One region of the Clostridium sp. Marseille-QA1073 genome, then DNA from elsewhere that is predicted to be linked to it. Evidence: riboswitches for the same ligand, from Rfam matches in the RefSeq annotation. Region 1 holds a riboswitch; the other holds the start of a gene.
The links. A riboswitch is a leader RNA that binds a small molecule or an ion and turns the genes downstream of it on or off. The one in region 1 is predicted to bind S-adenosylmethionine.

Region 1 (7,823 bases):
CATAGTAAAAATTTATTATAGAACAATAATATATGTTTATTCATCAATTAAATACATTATATTCTAAATATTTACATTATTTATGTAATCTGTATATTGATAATAAGTTAACAAAGAGTTATAATCTATATGAACTAGTTATAAAAATCATATTATAGGGGGGATATTTATGTTTAAAAAATTTACTAACGGCTGTGTTAAGTTAGTACAGAAGTATTTACCTGATCCATTTATCTTTGCTTCAGCACTTACTTTTATTGTTTTCATCCTAGGAATATTCTTAACTAAACAAAGTCCGTTAGATATGGTAAAACATTGGGGTAATGGTTTCTGGACCCTACTTGCCTTCTCAATGCAAATGGCTTTAGTACTTGTACTTGGACATGCTTTAGCTAATGCACCTGCATTTAATAAGCTACTTAAAAGACTAGCACGAATTCCCAAAACACCTTTTCAAGCAATCATAACTGTTACCATGGTATCTTTGTTAGCTTGTTGCATAAATTGGGGCTTTGGTCTTGTTATAGGAGCAATATTTGCAAAAGAAATTGCTAAAGTTGTAAAAAAGGTAGACTATCGTTTACTGATTGCTTCTGCTTATTCTGGCTTTTTAGTTTGGCATGCAGGACTTTCTGGATCAATCCCACTAACAATTGCTAGTGGTGGAGAGGATGTAAAAAAACTTACTCAAGGAGTAATCAATGCTCCTATACCTACTAGTGAAACTATTTTTAATCCTATTATGCTTGGAATTGTAATCGTTTTATTTCTAACCTTACCTTTAATAAATAGAGCAATGCATCCCAGTGAAAAAGAAACAGTAGTTATTGATCCTTCTTTATTAGAAGAGGCTAAGGTTGAAGTTGCTAGCGCTGTTGATATGACTCCTGCTGATAAAATTGAAAATAGTCCTGTAATTTCAATAGTTTTGTGTTTACTTGGTTTTTCTTATATAATTTATTACTTTATAGAAAATGGATTTAATTTAAATCTTGATATTGTTAACACTATATTCCTATTTTTAGGAGTTTTACTTCATAAAACACCTAAAAATTATGTAGCCGCTATATCAGACGCTGCAAAAGGTGCTTCTGGTATTTTACTACAATTTCCATTCTATGCTGGACTTACTGGAATGATGATTGGAGAAAATTCACTTGGCGTTTCAGTTGCTGGATTAATTTCAACCGGCTTTGTTTCAATTTCAAATAGAGTTACTTTCCCTGTATTTTCTTTTCTAAGTGCAGGTATAGTTAACTTCTTTGTTCCTTCTGGAGGTGGACAATGGGCAGTCCAAGCTCCTATTATGCTACCTGCTGGTCAAGCTTTAGGAGTATCTCCTGCAATAACCTCTATGTCTATTGCATGGGGTGATGCATGGACAAATATGATACAACCATTCTGGGCATTGCCAGCTTTAGGAATTGCTGGATTAGGTGCTAAGGACATAATGGGATACTGTCTAGTTGACCTTATATACTCAGGATTAATAATAACAGCTGGATTCCTATTGTGTGGTATCATATTCTAAAACAATTGGCTTTTTTCTAACATTTAAAGGGATAGTCTTAACTGTCCCTTCTTTTTATTAAATCTATGATTACATATTTGTACTATTTCTATTTACTGCAATGTAGATTCATGTAATATAAGTAAAAAAGCCTGAGATTAAAATCTTAGGCTTAATTATATATATATATAATTATTTTAAAATGAAGGTATTATGCTTCCATTATATTTTTCTTCTATAAATTTTTTAATTTTTTCTGAAGTTATAGCTTCGCATAGAGCTTTTATCTCTTCTTTATCTTCATCTCCACTTTTAACTGCTATTACATTAGAATAAGGTGATTCCTTATCTTCAATTACTATGGCATCTTTAGTAGGATTTAAATTGGCTTGTAAAGCATAATTTGTATTAATTATAGAAGCTTCTACATCATCTAAAGTTCTTGAAAGTTGAGGTGCCTCTATTTCTTGTATCTTTATATTCTTAGGATTTTCTACTATATCTAATTTAGAAACCAAATCTTTGTTTTGAAGTTTTATAATTTTATTTTCCTCTAATAGTTTTAATGCTCTTGATCCATTAGTAGGATCATTTGGTATTGTTATAGTTATACCGTCTTTTAATTCATCTAAGCTTTTTATTTTCTTTGAATATAACCCTAATGGCTCTAAATGAATTTTATTTAAGGCAACTATATTAGTTTTATGATTTTTATTGAATTCTTCGAGATATGGAATATGTTGAAAAAAGTTTGCATTCAGCTCACCATCTTCCAATGCTCTATTAGGTAATACATAGTCAGAAAAAACTTTAATTTCAAGTTCATATCCTTTTTCTTTTAATATTGGTTTAACTTCCTCTAATATTTCCGCATGAGGTACTGCTGTTGCACCTATTGTTATTTTTTTACTATCAACTTTTTTTCCACATGCTCCTAATGTAAAGATTAATAATCCACTTAATACTACTGATAAAATTTTTTTCATTTAAATTACCTCCCTATTACTTCAATTTCTTATAAACTATATTTCCAAAAGATTGAATGCATTGTACTAAAAGTATTAATACAATAATCGTATATATCATTACCTTATCATTAAACATATTATATCCGTACATTATAGCAACAGAACCTAATCCTCCTGCCCCTACTGCGCCAGCCATTGCTGAATATCCTATAATGGTGATTGTAGTTAAAGTTATAGCCGATATTATAGAAGGCATAGCTTCCTTTACTATTACCTTAAATAATATTTGAAGATTGCTAGCTCCAAAGGATTTTGCTGCTTCTATCAATGATTTATCTACCTCATTTAACGCTGACTCTACTACCCTTGCAACAAAAGGCGCTGCTCCTATAGTTAAAGGTACAATTGCTGCTTTTTCACCAATTATTGATCCTGTTAAAACTTTAGTTAAAGGGATTATAGCTATTATTAATATTATAAAAGGAAATGATCTTAAAATATTTATAACCACATCTAGAGCTTTGTATATTAATCTATTAGGTCTTAATCCCTTTCTCTTAGTAACTGTTAATACTAATGCTAATAAAAATCCTAGCACTACAGCAAATAGTGTAGACCAAAATACCATGTATAAAGTCTCTAAAAAACCCTTTAATAATATATCTTTTAGTAAGGTTATAATCTCACTACTCATTATTAATCACCTCCCAAGATATATTTTTACTTGAAAGATAATTAATAACTTTTTCTTTATTACAATTATCAATATTAATTACGAGACTTCCTAACACGTCGTCTCTAAACCTTTCAAGTTTTCCCCATACTATAGACATATCGATATTTAATTCTCTTGCCATAGAAGTTATAATACTTTCATTTGATGTCTCTTTAGGGAAAAATAATCTTATATTTACTCCACTATCTGGAACAATATCTTCCTCTCCTATTAATCTCTTTAAAGCTTTAGGAGGCTTTATGAAAAGTTCTTCAACTTCTCCCATTTCTACTACTTCTCCACTTTCCATAATTGCAACCCTATTACAAACTTCTCTTATCACTTCCATTTGATGAGTAACTATAATTATGGTTATGTTAAGTTTTTCATTAATCTTTCTAAGAAGATTTAGTATATCCTTAGTTGTTTTTGGATCTAATGCAGAAGTTGCTTCATCACATAAAAGTATATGTGGGTCTAAAGCTAATGCCCTAGCTATTGCTACTCTTTGTTTTTGTCCTCCACTAAGCTCTTTAGGTTTAGAATTAATTTTTTCTTCTAAATTAACTACCTTTAATAGTTCTAAGACTTTTGATTTTATATAGTTCTTATCAAATCCCCAACATTCCAATGGTAACGCAATATTTTCAAATACAGTTTTCCTTTCAAGAAGAGAAAAGTTTTGAAAAATCATTCCTAAATTTCTTCTAAACTCTCTCAGTTCCTTGCCTTGCAAATTATTTATTTCCCTATTTTCTATTTTTATAGTGCCACTATCATACTCCTCTAGTTTATTTAGACATCTTAGTAATGTAGACTTACCTACACCACTATGTCCAACTATGCCAAATATTTCTCCTCTATTTATCTTTAAGTTTATATCCTTCAGTACTTTTAAGTCTCCGAAGCTTTTTTCTACTGACAGAATTTCTATCAAAAGTATCACCCCTTTTTTCATTACACAATTCGGTATAGAGTACATCTATTTCATAATTAAAAATAATTCTTAATATTACTAAAAACTTATGTATTACTACAGTTTTCATTTTATTATTTCATCAGAATAGAGCCATAACTCAAACTTAAGTCAAACTTTATATCTTACTAGTAAAAAATAGATATTGTATATTAATTAATTGTTTTATCTTACATACATTAGATAATAAGTATTATCCATAAATAGTAAATATTGTATAATAAATATTATTCGCGAATAAATAAATTAAAGCCCGAGGAAATCCTCGGGCTTGATATACCAAAGCATCCTCATCTCTCAACATAATGTTGCAGGATTTAGCACCAATGTACATAACGTACTGGTTGCCGGGCTTCATAGGGCCAGTCCCTCCACCGCTCTTAATAAGATTTAGTATCTATTATTAATTTTTTCTTTTTTATCATTTTATATCTATTTTGGATTTATTTCAAGTACTTTTTTAAAACTTTTTAATTCTTTTTCAATTTTGCTTTAAATTTTTTTATTCCCCCACCTACATAATCTCTATATACAAATAGTAGAAGACCAATTTCACCTATTCCTATCAATATATAGGTTAAGTTGACTTCCATAAAGGTTGAGTACAATACATAGAGTGTTAATGCTACAGTCATTATAGAGAATTCCTTTATATGATAATTAACTTTAAAATGTTTTAAAGATATGAAAGTTCTCATAGCAAAGAATATTATATAAGAAATTCCTGTTGAAATAGCTGCACCTTTTGCACCATATATAGGTACTAATATAATATTACCTATTATATTAGTTATGCATGATACTGCTGCAATGTATATATGTGATCTAGGATTTTTAAGAAAATTAATTCCCATAACAGTAGTCTCGGAGATTGTGTACATTATTGGCATAAAACTTAAGAATGGAATTAAGAAAATAGCACTTCTATATTCTTTACCAAGCAATAATATTATTAAATCTCTAAATAATATTAGAAGTATGCCTCCAAGCATCATTACCACTGTTATTAATAAATTCATCTTCTCAAAAAACTTTGTATCATTAGGGTCTTTTTCATAACGCTCAAATGCTACTGGAACCCAAAATGTTGTAAAAGAACTTTGAATTATATTTAATATAGAAATAATTTTAAAAGCTGATCCATATATTCCAACTTCATTCAAGTCATTAAAATGTTTAATTGCTATCTTATCTGCTGATTGGAAAAGCCAAGTGATTACAAAAGTAAATAACAATGGTATTCCATATTCTAATATTTCTTTCTGACTTCTCTTATAATCTTTTTTATTTAAGGTAAATATGTTCCAATAATTGAGTTCTACTACTACCCCCACCAATGTGACTACAAGATTAGAGAAAAAAGCTGCATAAGCTAATGTTCTAAAATCTCTGTTAAAAAATCCTGCTGATAGAAGTATAAATATTAAATTTGAAACTTTCTGTGCTATTAAAAGTGCAGAATATGTTTTTCCCTTTTGCTGCATTCTAATTAGCATAGTTGCAAATCTATTAAGTATTAGAAATGTTGTATGTACTATTAATAATATAATTATTCTTATACTATACTCTCCAAATAAATAGTTAGATATTTGTTTTCCAAATAAAACCAATATTAATATAGAAGCTATATTTAGTATAAAAGGAATTTTTAAACAACTAAAGAGTAAGTTCTTTCTGTCCTCTTCTTTCTCTTCATAAAAAAATCTAACAAAGGCTTGGTCTATTCCACAAATTATAAAAGCCATCGTTATATTTGTGTATAACTCAAACATTGAAAATTTACCAAATTCCTCTGGCGATAAAAGTCTAGTAGTTATAGGAGTTGTTAAAACTGCTATAAGAATGCTAATCCAACTTCCAATGGAAAAAGATAAAAACTTACTTATCAAACTATTCTTCTTCATAATAGTTCTCCTTCATTTAACGTTCTCTTTATAGTTGCCTTAAAAGACATATAACTTTATTTTATACTTCTATATTATTATGTCAATATTTTAGTTCTCTTAACATATAGTCATAATGATTAAAAAGTTATTGTATATCTAAGTATAGCTGTGCCTTTAAATATTTTAATTAACAACTTTATCAATGGAGAATTGACGATGGACAATTGACAATTGAGGTTGAAATTAACTCTTTACGAATAATTTCTTTAACTAACTTTTTATTAAGAATATAAATGCTAGTTTTTATAAGAAGTTACTGTGTAACTTAAAAAATAAATTAATTCTAAATTTCTCAGTAAAACTGAGAAATGTCCATAATTGTCAACCGCCAATTCCTAATTAGTTAAAGCATCTTAATTTTTCATACAATAAATTAAGATGCTTTTAATCTTTCTGTAGTATATAAAAAACTATTTCTTAATATAGCTTTTATTAAATGCCAATACTCCTCTATTTATATAATCTTTATAAAGGAAATATAGTAATAAAAGCTCTCCAATTCCTATAAATATGTAAGTCATATTTGCTTTATTAAAAGTAGCATATAATATATAGGAGCTAAATGCTAATGTCATAATTGAAAATTTTTTCAAGTGATAATTGACTTTAAAATGCTTTAACGAGATAAAAGTTCTCATTATAAAAAATATTATATTAGAAAGTCCTGTAGAAATGGCAGCTCCTTTCCCCCCATAAATAGGAACTAATATAATGTTTCCTATTAAATTTAATATACAGCACACTACTGAAATATGAATATGAGCCTTAGGATTTTTAAGAAAATTAATTCCTATAACAGTAGTTTCAGATATGGTATACATTATTGGCATAAGTGTTAAAAATGGAATAATAAATCTAGCTGTTCTATACTCTGGACCAAGAATAAATATTATTACATCTCTAAAAAGTATTAAGAGTATTCCTCCTAAAAACATAACTATTGTTATAATTTGATTTACATCCTCAAAAAATCTTACATTTTCCGGCTCCTTCTTATATTTTTCAAAAGCAACAGGTGTCCAAAAGGTTGAAAAAGAGTTTTTAACTATATCAATTAACACTATGACAAAACCTGCTGAACCATAGATTCCAACTTCTGTTCTTCCACAAAAATATTCTATAGTCCCCTTATCTGTTAATTGAAATAAGATAGATATTAACGTTGTAAATGCTAATGGAAATCCATAACTTAAAATTTCTTTTTGAGTTTTGCCATTCTGGTACTTTTTTAAAGTGAAAGGATTCCATATATCTAATTCTACTAATATAGCAATAAGTGTAACTACTAGATTTGAGAAAAAGGAGGCATATGCTAAAGTCATAAAATCACTACCATAGCTAATGCTATAAACTATTATAAAAATTAAATTTGAAATTTTTTGTGCTACTACTAATGCAGAAAAAGTTTTTCCTTTTTGTTTCATTCTAATTATCGTTGTAGAAAACCTATTAAGTATTAAGAAAGTAGTATGCAGTCCTAATAGTATAATTATTCTTTTATTACCTTCAAATAAATATGAACTAATAGCATTTCCGAATATAATCAAAAATAATATAGAAAAAAGATTAGCTATAAAAGGTATTTTTAAACAATTAAAAAGCAAATTTTTTCTATACTTTTCATCTTCATCATAAAAAAATCTAATAAAAGCACTATCAGTACCACAAATAATACATGCCATAGCAACACTTGTATACATTCCGAATA
Region 2 (7,823 bases), on a different contig from region 1:
ATTAAAACAATAATTGTAGTTGGGTGAAATATGAAGTAAAAATAAGAAAAATGGAGATAATAAAGCATAAATACTGAAAATGGTATAAAAAAAACTTGAAAAAATAGTTATAAAATTATATACTATTCCTTGTCAATGTTCTAAGGGTTTTTTCTGAAGAACTTGTGAAAATGCTGACATTTCTTGATAGTAGAATAGCTAATTTGTAGTAAATAAGTCTAAGTTCTACTTTAATAGTCAGTTTTATAACGTGGAGGAGTTCCCGAGAGGCCAAAGGGGGCAGACTGTAAATCTGTTACGTTTCGTTTCGATGGTTCGAATCCGTCCTCCTCCACCAATTATGGTCGCATAGCTCAGCTGGGAGAGCATCTGCCTTACAAGCAGAGGGTCACAGGTTCGATCCCTGTTGCGACCACCATTAGAAATTTATAATATGCTGGCATGGCTCAACGGTAGAGCAGCTGACTTGTAATCAGCAGGTTGTAGGTTCGATTCCTATTGCCAGCTCCATAATATATGGAGGAGTTCCCGAGTGGCCAAAGGGGGCAGACTGTAAATCTGTTGCGTTTCGCTTCGATGGTTCGAATCCGTCCTCCTCCACCAAATTATGGTCGCATAGCTCAGCTGGGAGAGCATCTGCCTTACAAGCAGAGGGTCACAGGTTCGATCCCTGTTGCGACCACCATTGAAAATTGTATAATATGCTGGCATGGCTCAACGGTAGAGCAGCTGACTTGTAATCAGCAGGTTGTAGGTTCGATTCCTATTGCCAGCTCCATAATATATGGAGGAGTTCCCGAGTGGCCAAAGGGGGCAGACTGTAAATCTGTTGCGTTTCGCTTCGATGGTTCGAATCCGTCCTCCTCCACCAAGTCAAAAGCTACATTTGTTCTCTTATTTTGAGAGCTCAAATGTAGCTTTTATTTTGTAAATAATCATGCTTTCATACGCAGTAGTCATAAGGCTACTGCATTTTTTACTGTTTGTATATTGGTGTTATATTATAGGGTTCCACAATAAAAATTTAACTTATATATGATTTTACTTCCATAACAAAAATTCTTTTGCTAAAGCTTTTGGAATTTCTTAAAATAAAATAAATTTTATTTTAAGAAATTCATCTCTAGTGAATTCTTTCATAAATTCTTCATTATTAATTGTTAATCATTAATTTCTAAAGATTTAAGCTATTTTTAGAAAAATTATTTTTCAGAGTATATTTTAAGTTTTCATATTGGATGCTTATAATAGCTTTTTACGTGAAATCTTTAGATTAATTTATTAATATGAAAGCATTAATTTATCCCTACTGTTTTTGATCATTTTAAGGCGTGGCCAATAATGCATTAAAATAAATATCTCCTAATATAATTAAAGTATGTATTTAGATATGGATTTATTTAAGTTTGGAGGATAATAGTATGAGAGAAACGATTTACAATGTTTTGTCTAATATTATATTACGTAGTCGTAATGTAACTAATGCCAAAGTTAATGTAGTCACATCAGATGAATTTCCTTATGAAATTGAAATTATCGCTGAAAATCTATATATACCTTGGGCTATAGCAATAAGCGATGAAGGAAAAGTGTATTTTACGGAGCGGTCTGGAACAATTAGAGTGATTGAAGATGGCAAACTTAATACTCAGCCACTCATTACATTTGGTGCACCCTTTATAAGTCAGGGGGAAGGAGGGTTAATGGGTATTGTTCTAGACCCAAATTATTCACAAAACAATTATATGTATGTTATGCATTCATATGTAGAAGGTAATCAAATTTATAATCGTGTTGTAAGATTGATTGAAGAAAATAATAAGGCATCCATTGACCGGATTATTCTAGATAAAATCCCTGGTGGACAAATTCATAATGGAGGAAGGATAAAGATAGGACCAGATCAGAAATTATATATAACAACAGGAGATGCAGGAAATTCTATGTTAGCACAAGATTTAACAAGTAAAGCAGGAAAAATACTGCGAATAGAATCAGACGGCAGTATCCCAGCAGATAATCCAATTATTAATTCACCTGTTTATAGTTTAGGGCATAGAAATCCTCAAGGCTTAGCATGGAATTCAAAAGATATCTTATATGAATCAGACCATGGACAGATAGGACATGATGAGATAAATATTATACAACCAGGAGCCAATTATGGGTGGCCTCTCGTTCAAGGAAATGAAGAATCCGAAGAAGTTGTAACACAAAAACCTTTAATACACAGTGGAGAAGATACATGGGCACCTTCAGGCATTGCCTTCGTAAATCAAGGACCATGGCAAGGAAAATTATTAGTTGCTACTTTGCGTGGAGAACAACTACTTGCTATATCCCTAAATGAAGATGGAACAGAAGTAAAGAATCTAGAATCATGGCTAAAGAATGAGTATGGGCGTTTGCGTGAGGTTATTCAGGCGAAAGATGGATCGATTTATCTGACAACGAGTAATATGGATGGAAGAGGAAATCCTAATGTAGGTGATGATAAAATTATCCGACTCATTCCGAAAAAAAGTGATATTTAAAGAAGCAAAGAGAACTCACTTTGTTCACATTATCTGTAGAACAGATAATAAACATAGAGAGAAAGAAAATTAACTTCTCAGCAGAAACACATACTTATAGAATGTCTTTTTATGATATATGTAATGTTTATAGAAAAATTTTCCTCTTAATATAATTTACAGTAGTAATATTGACAGAGAAATGACATTATGTTAGTATTTATCTAGTAAACTTAATAATAAAATAATACTCTTATCAAGAGAGGTGGAGGGAAACGGGCCCTGTGAAACCCGGCAACCGGTATATATTTTACCACGGTGCCAATTCCTGTGGAAGTAATTCTGCAAGATAAGAGAGTGCAAGTATGTATATTAGCCTCTTCTTATCTAAGAAGAGTTTTTTTATTTTATAAATATAGTGAGGAGGAGATTATAAATGAGAAGATTATTTACTTCAGAGTCAGTTACAGAAGGCCATCCAGATAAAATGTGCGATCAAATATCAGATGCAGTTTTAGATAGTATATTAGAAAAAGATCCTAATGCTAGAGTAGCTTGTGAAACAGCAGTAACTACTGGTATGGTTATGGTTATGGGAGAGATAACAACTAATTGTTATGTAGATATTCCAAAAGTAGTTAGAAAAACTGTAGAAGAAATAGGATATACAAGAGCTAAGTTTGGGTTTGATTGCAATACTTGTGCTGTATTAACATCTATTGATGAGCAATCTCCAGATATAGCTCAAGGTGTTGATGAGGCAATAGAAAAAAGAGGACAAGCGAAAGAGGAAATTGAAGCTGTAGGGGCTGGAGATCAGGGAATGATGTTTGGATTTGCTACATCTGAAACTGAAGAATATATGCCTCTTCCAATAGCTATGGCTCATAGATTATCAAGAAGATTGTCAGAAGTTAGAAAAAATGGAACTTTATCATATTTAAGACCAGATGGAAAAACTCAAGTTACAGTTGAATATGAGGATGAAAAACCAATAAGAATAGATGCAATAGTTATATCAACTCAACATTGCCCAGATGTTTCTCAAGAGCAAATTTATGAAGACTTAATGAAACATGTTATAAATGCTATAGTACCATCTGAATTATTAGATGAAAATACTAAATACTATATTAATCCAACTGGAAAGTTTGTTATAGGCGGACCACAAGGTGATTCAGGATTAACAGGAAGAAAAATAATTGTTGACACTTATGGTGGATACGGAAGACATGGCGGTGGAGCATTCTCAGGAAAAGATCCAACAAAAGTTGACCGCTCAGCTGCATATGCTGCAAGATGGGTGGCTAAAAACCTAGTAGCTGCAGGAGTTGCGTATAAACTAGAAGTAGAACTTGCATACGCTATAGGAGTAGCTAATCCTGTATCAATTGAAGTTGATACTTTTGGAACAGGAAAGATACCAGATGATAAGATTGTTGAAATAATTAAAGAAGTATTCGATTTAAGACCTGGTGCTATAATAAAAGAATTAGAATTAAGGAGACCAATATACAGACAAACAGCTGCTTATGGACACTTTGGAAGAACAGATTTAAATCTTCCATGGGAAAAATTAAGTAAAGTAGCCCAAATTAGAAGATATATATAAGCATAAAGCCCTGTACTTAATTTAGTACAGGGCTTTGTTAATGCACAATTCAAAATTTGTGATTGTGAATTTGATATTTTTCCAATAAGTGCTAATTATTCTCAAAGATACATTCAATTTAGGAGTGGTATATATAGAATTTAACAGGTTTGTAATGATTATGAATTGGCAAAAATATATTATATATAGAATATATTTTTGCCAATTCATAATGAAAGATTTAAAATAGTACAAGATTCATAATTGAAGTGTCAATTATTACAAATTAACAATTTTTAATCATATTCTGTTCTGTATGGAACACCTATAAAGAGTATAATTAGAACCATACAAGCAGCTATGATATAATTAATCAAAAGAAGAATTTTTAGGAGAGATTTTCATGACAGATATAACAGGGATAATAGATGATATTGTCTTTAAAAATGAGGATAATGGTTATACCATTGCCAATATAAGAAATGGTAATATTAGAAAAACTATTGTAGGTATAATCCCTTATATTAGTGAAGGTCAGCATTATAAGGTAACCGGAGAATGGGTAATTCATCCTAAATTTGGTGAACAGCTAAAAGTACTAAGCATTGAAGAAATTTTGCCAAATAGTATTTCAGGGATAGAAAAGTATTTGGCTAGTGGCGTCATTTCAGGAATAGGACCTGTTACTGCAAAAAAGATAGTTGATTTTTTTGGAGAAAGAACTTTAGAAGTTTTAGATAATAATATAGAACGATTAAGGGAAATTAATGGTATAGGGGAGAAAAAAATTGAACTCATAATGAAATCTTATTCCTCACAAAAAGAGCTTAGAGGCATTATGATTTTTTTTCAAACCTATGGAATTTCCGCTAATCAATGTATGAAAATATATAAAAGATTTGGAGCAAATTCTGTAGGAATCGTTAAAGAAAATCCGTATATATTAACAGAAACTATATCAGGAATAGGCTTTAAAACCGCAGATAACATAGCAAAGAATTTAGGTATAGATAAAGATTCTCCTTTTAGAATTAAAAGTGGAATAAGATATGTTGTAAATGAATTTTGTCTTTTAGGAAACACATATATGCCACTAGAAAAGCTTATTGTTAGGTGCAAAGAGATTTTATCTGTTGATGAAGAAAACATTCAAAAATCTGTATATGATAGTGTTTTGGAAGGTAAATTGAAGATAGAGAATATATATGGAGAAAGTGCAGTTTTTACTATTCCATATCTTTATGCAGAATTAGGTGTAACAAGAAAAATTGTTGAACTTGCATCAAGTTCTTATGATGAACTAGAGGTCAATGGAGAAAAAGAAATAAAGTCTTTTGAAAAAGAAAATAATTTAAAGTTGGCAAAATCTCAAATTGAGGCTATAAAAGGAGCGATATCTTACGGTGTTGAAGTTATTACAGGAGGTCCTGGTACAGGAAAGACTACAATAATTAACTGTATTGTTAGTATATTCGAAAAGGCTGGTATGAAAGTATTTATGGCTGCACCCACAGGGCGTGCAGCAAAAAGAATGACAGAAGCTACTGGAAGAGAGGCTAAAACTATTCATAGACTTTTAGAGATAGGTGCAGGAGAAGAGGGTATTGAAATTTTGAGAGATGAAAGTAGTCCTCTTGAATGTGATGTTTTAATAGTAGATGAAGCTTCAATGATAGATATTAATTTAATGAATAACCTTTTATCAGCAATATCATTGGGCACAAGGTTAATAATAGTAGGAGACGTAGATCAGCTTCCATCTGTAGGCCCAGGAAATGTACTTAGAGATATTATAGAGAGTAATTCTATAAAGACTGTAAGGCTTAATGAAATATTTAGACAGGGTAAAGAAAGTATGATAACAGTAAATGCCCATTTAATTAATGATGGTAAAATGCCTATGCTGAATAAAAAAGGTAGTGATTTTTATTTTATAGAATGTTATGATACACAGAAAATATTGGAACAAATTATATCTTTAATAAATACTAGACTTCCTAAATTTAATAAATCATGGGATAAAACAAAGCATATACAAATTTTATCTCCTATGAAAAAGGGTATAGTTGGAATAGATAATTTGAATAAAGAACTTCAAAATATATTAAATCCTAAATCAAAAAACAAGATGGAAAAAGAATTTAGAGATATAGTTTTTAGAATTGGCGATAAAGTAATGCAAACAAAGAATAACTATACTTTAAAATGGAATAAATATAATACTGAAGACGAAGCTACTGGTATTGGGGTATTTAATGGAGATGTGGGCTATATAATTGATATTAAAGAAGAAAATGATACAGTTGTAGTTAATTTTGAAGATGATAAAATTGTAGAATACGACTCTGTATTTTTAGATGAACTTACACTTGCCTATGCAATAACTATACATAAAAGTCAGGGTAGTGAATTTCCTGTAGTTATAATGCCAATGTTTATAGGACCACCACTACTTATGAACAGAAACTTATTATATACAGGTATAACTAGAGCGAAACAAATGGTTGTTCTTGTAGGTTCTCAAAAAGCTATTAGTTTTATGAAAGATAATGATAGAACTTTTGAAAGATATTCAGCACTAAAATGGAGAATAAAAGAAATATTTGATATATGATTTGAGGAGATAACTATGGCTATAAATATAAACATGTTTAGAGGTAAAGAAGAAGTAAGTCAAGATATATTAAGATATTGTCGAAATAAACATGATAGATTAAATGTTATTTCTTATTTTTACAATACAGCTACAATTTTTTTAGCCACCATATTCTATTATTTAAATAATAATAAATCTATAGTGTATATAACTAATGAAGCTAAAGATAGAATAGAAATTCTAAATTATATTGATAAAGAAAAATACGTGTATTTAAAAGATTCATCACAGGAAGTTAAAGATAAGATGATTATATGTAATTATAATAGGGCATTATACTTAGATAATAGATATGATTTAATTATCTTTGATGATTTAGGATATATGCCACTTCAAGATAAAAAAAGTATAGAAAGAATTTTGACTAGGCTTTGTAGTGATACTGGAATAGCTATTTCATATTCTATTGAATCTGTATTTTTAAAGGATAATAGTATATATTTTCCTATGAATAAAAATAAAACGCCGTTAATTGAGCCTAGAGTAATTACTACGAGAATTAACATAAATGAAGACTTACCGTTAGCAGCTTATGAATATTTAATTTGGGCTATATCTTTAAATAGAAGAACTATAATATATGTACCAGACAAGGTTAAAGTTCTAAATATTTATAGTTATATGGATAAATTAAAAAGAAAATTAACAGAAAATATATATTACCATATAAAAGATAAAAAAGATAAGACATATGTTAAAAAATTTTTATTTTCAAATAATAGTATTTTAATTACTGATGATTATGATGAGTTTCATGAAGATTTAAATAATATTAATGTAATGGTATTTTTTGCAGATGATAAAATTTATGATTATAAAACTCTAGTTTATATTACAAGTAAAGTAGAAAGAGCGGAATCATTAGAGCGAGGAGAAGTGATTTTTCTTTGTAAGGAAGAAACACAAGATATACATAAGGCTAAATTTATAATGAGAGAATTAAATAGGAAAGCGTGGGAAGAAGGATTCTTAAAATTTTAAAATATCTAATACATTGTATATCTTCGGTAATATATCCGACGAAAGAACAATGCATTATATGCAAATCCTATACTAAAGATAA

Region 2: it holds a riboswitch for S-adenosylmethionine, as region 1 does, so the genes downstream of both, metK (methionine adenosyltransferase) here and ACY1IQ_RS11860 (methionine ABC transporter ATP-binding protein) in region 1, are expected to answer to the same signal.

Annotation. Positions count from the first base shown of each region.
Region 1 is NZ_JBSVQM010000011.1:123,577-131,399, reverse strand. It holds gene ACY1IQ_RS11875 (short-chain fatty acid transporter) at 170-1,531, shown strand; gene ACY1IQ_RS11870 (MetQ/NlpA family ABC transporter substrate-binding protein) at 1,708-2,496, opposite strand; gene ACY1IQ_RS11865 (methionine ABC transporter permease) at 2,513-3,172, opposite strand; gene ACY1IQ_RS11860 (methionine ABC transporter ATP-binding protein) at 3,165-4,130, opposite strand; SAM riboswitch class I at 4,457-4,559, opposite strand; gene ACY1IQ_RS11855 (lipopolysaccharide biosynthesis protein) at 4,640-6,073, opposite strand; gene ACY1IQ_RS11850 (oligosaccharide flippase family protein) at 6,526-7,823, opposite strand, start outside.
Region 2 is NZ_JBSVQM010000028.1:28,193-36,015, forward strand. It holds tRNA gene ACY1IQ_RS18520 (tRNA-Tyr) at 253-337, shown strand; tRNA gene ACY1IQ_RS18525 (tRNA-Val) at 343-418, shown strand; tRNA gene ACY1IQ_RS18530 (tRNA-Thr) at 436-510, shown strand; tRNA gene ACY1IQ_RS18535 (tRNA-Tyr) at 519-603, shown strand; tRNA gene ACY1IQ_RS18540 (tRNA-Val) at 610-685, shown strand; tRNA gene ACY1IQ_RS18545 (tRNA-Thr) at 704-778, shown strand; tRNA gene ACY1IQ_RS18550 (tRNA-Tyr) at 787-871, shown strand; gene ACY1IQ_RS18555 (PQQ-dependent sugar dehydrogenase) at 1,422-2,534, shown strand; SAM riboswitch class I at 2,764-2,869, shown strand; gene metK (methionine adenosyltransferase) at 2,950-4,125, shown strand; gene recD2 (SF1B family DNA helicase RecD2) at 4,508-6,718, shown strand; gene ACY1IQ_RS18570 (hypothetical protein) at 6,734-7,741, shown strand; gene ACY1IQ_RS18575 (ComF family protein) at 7,714-7,823, shown strand, end outside.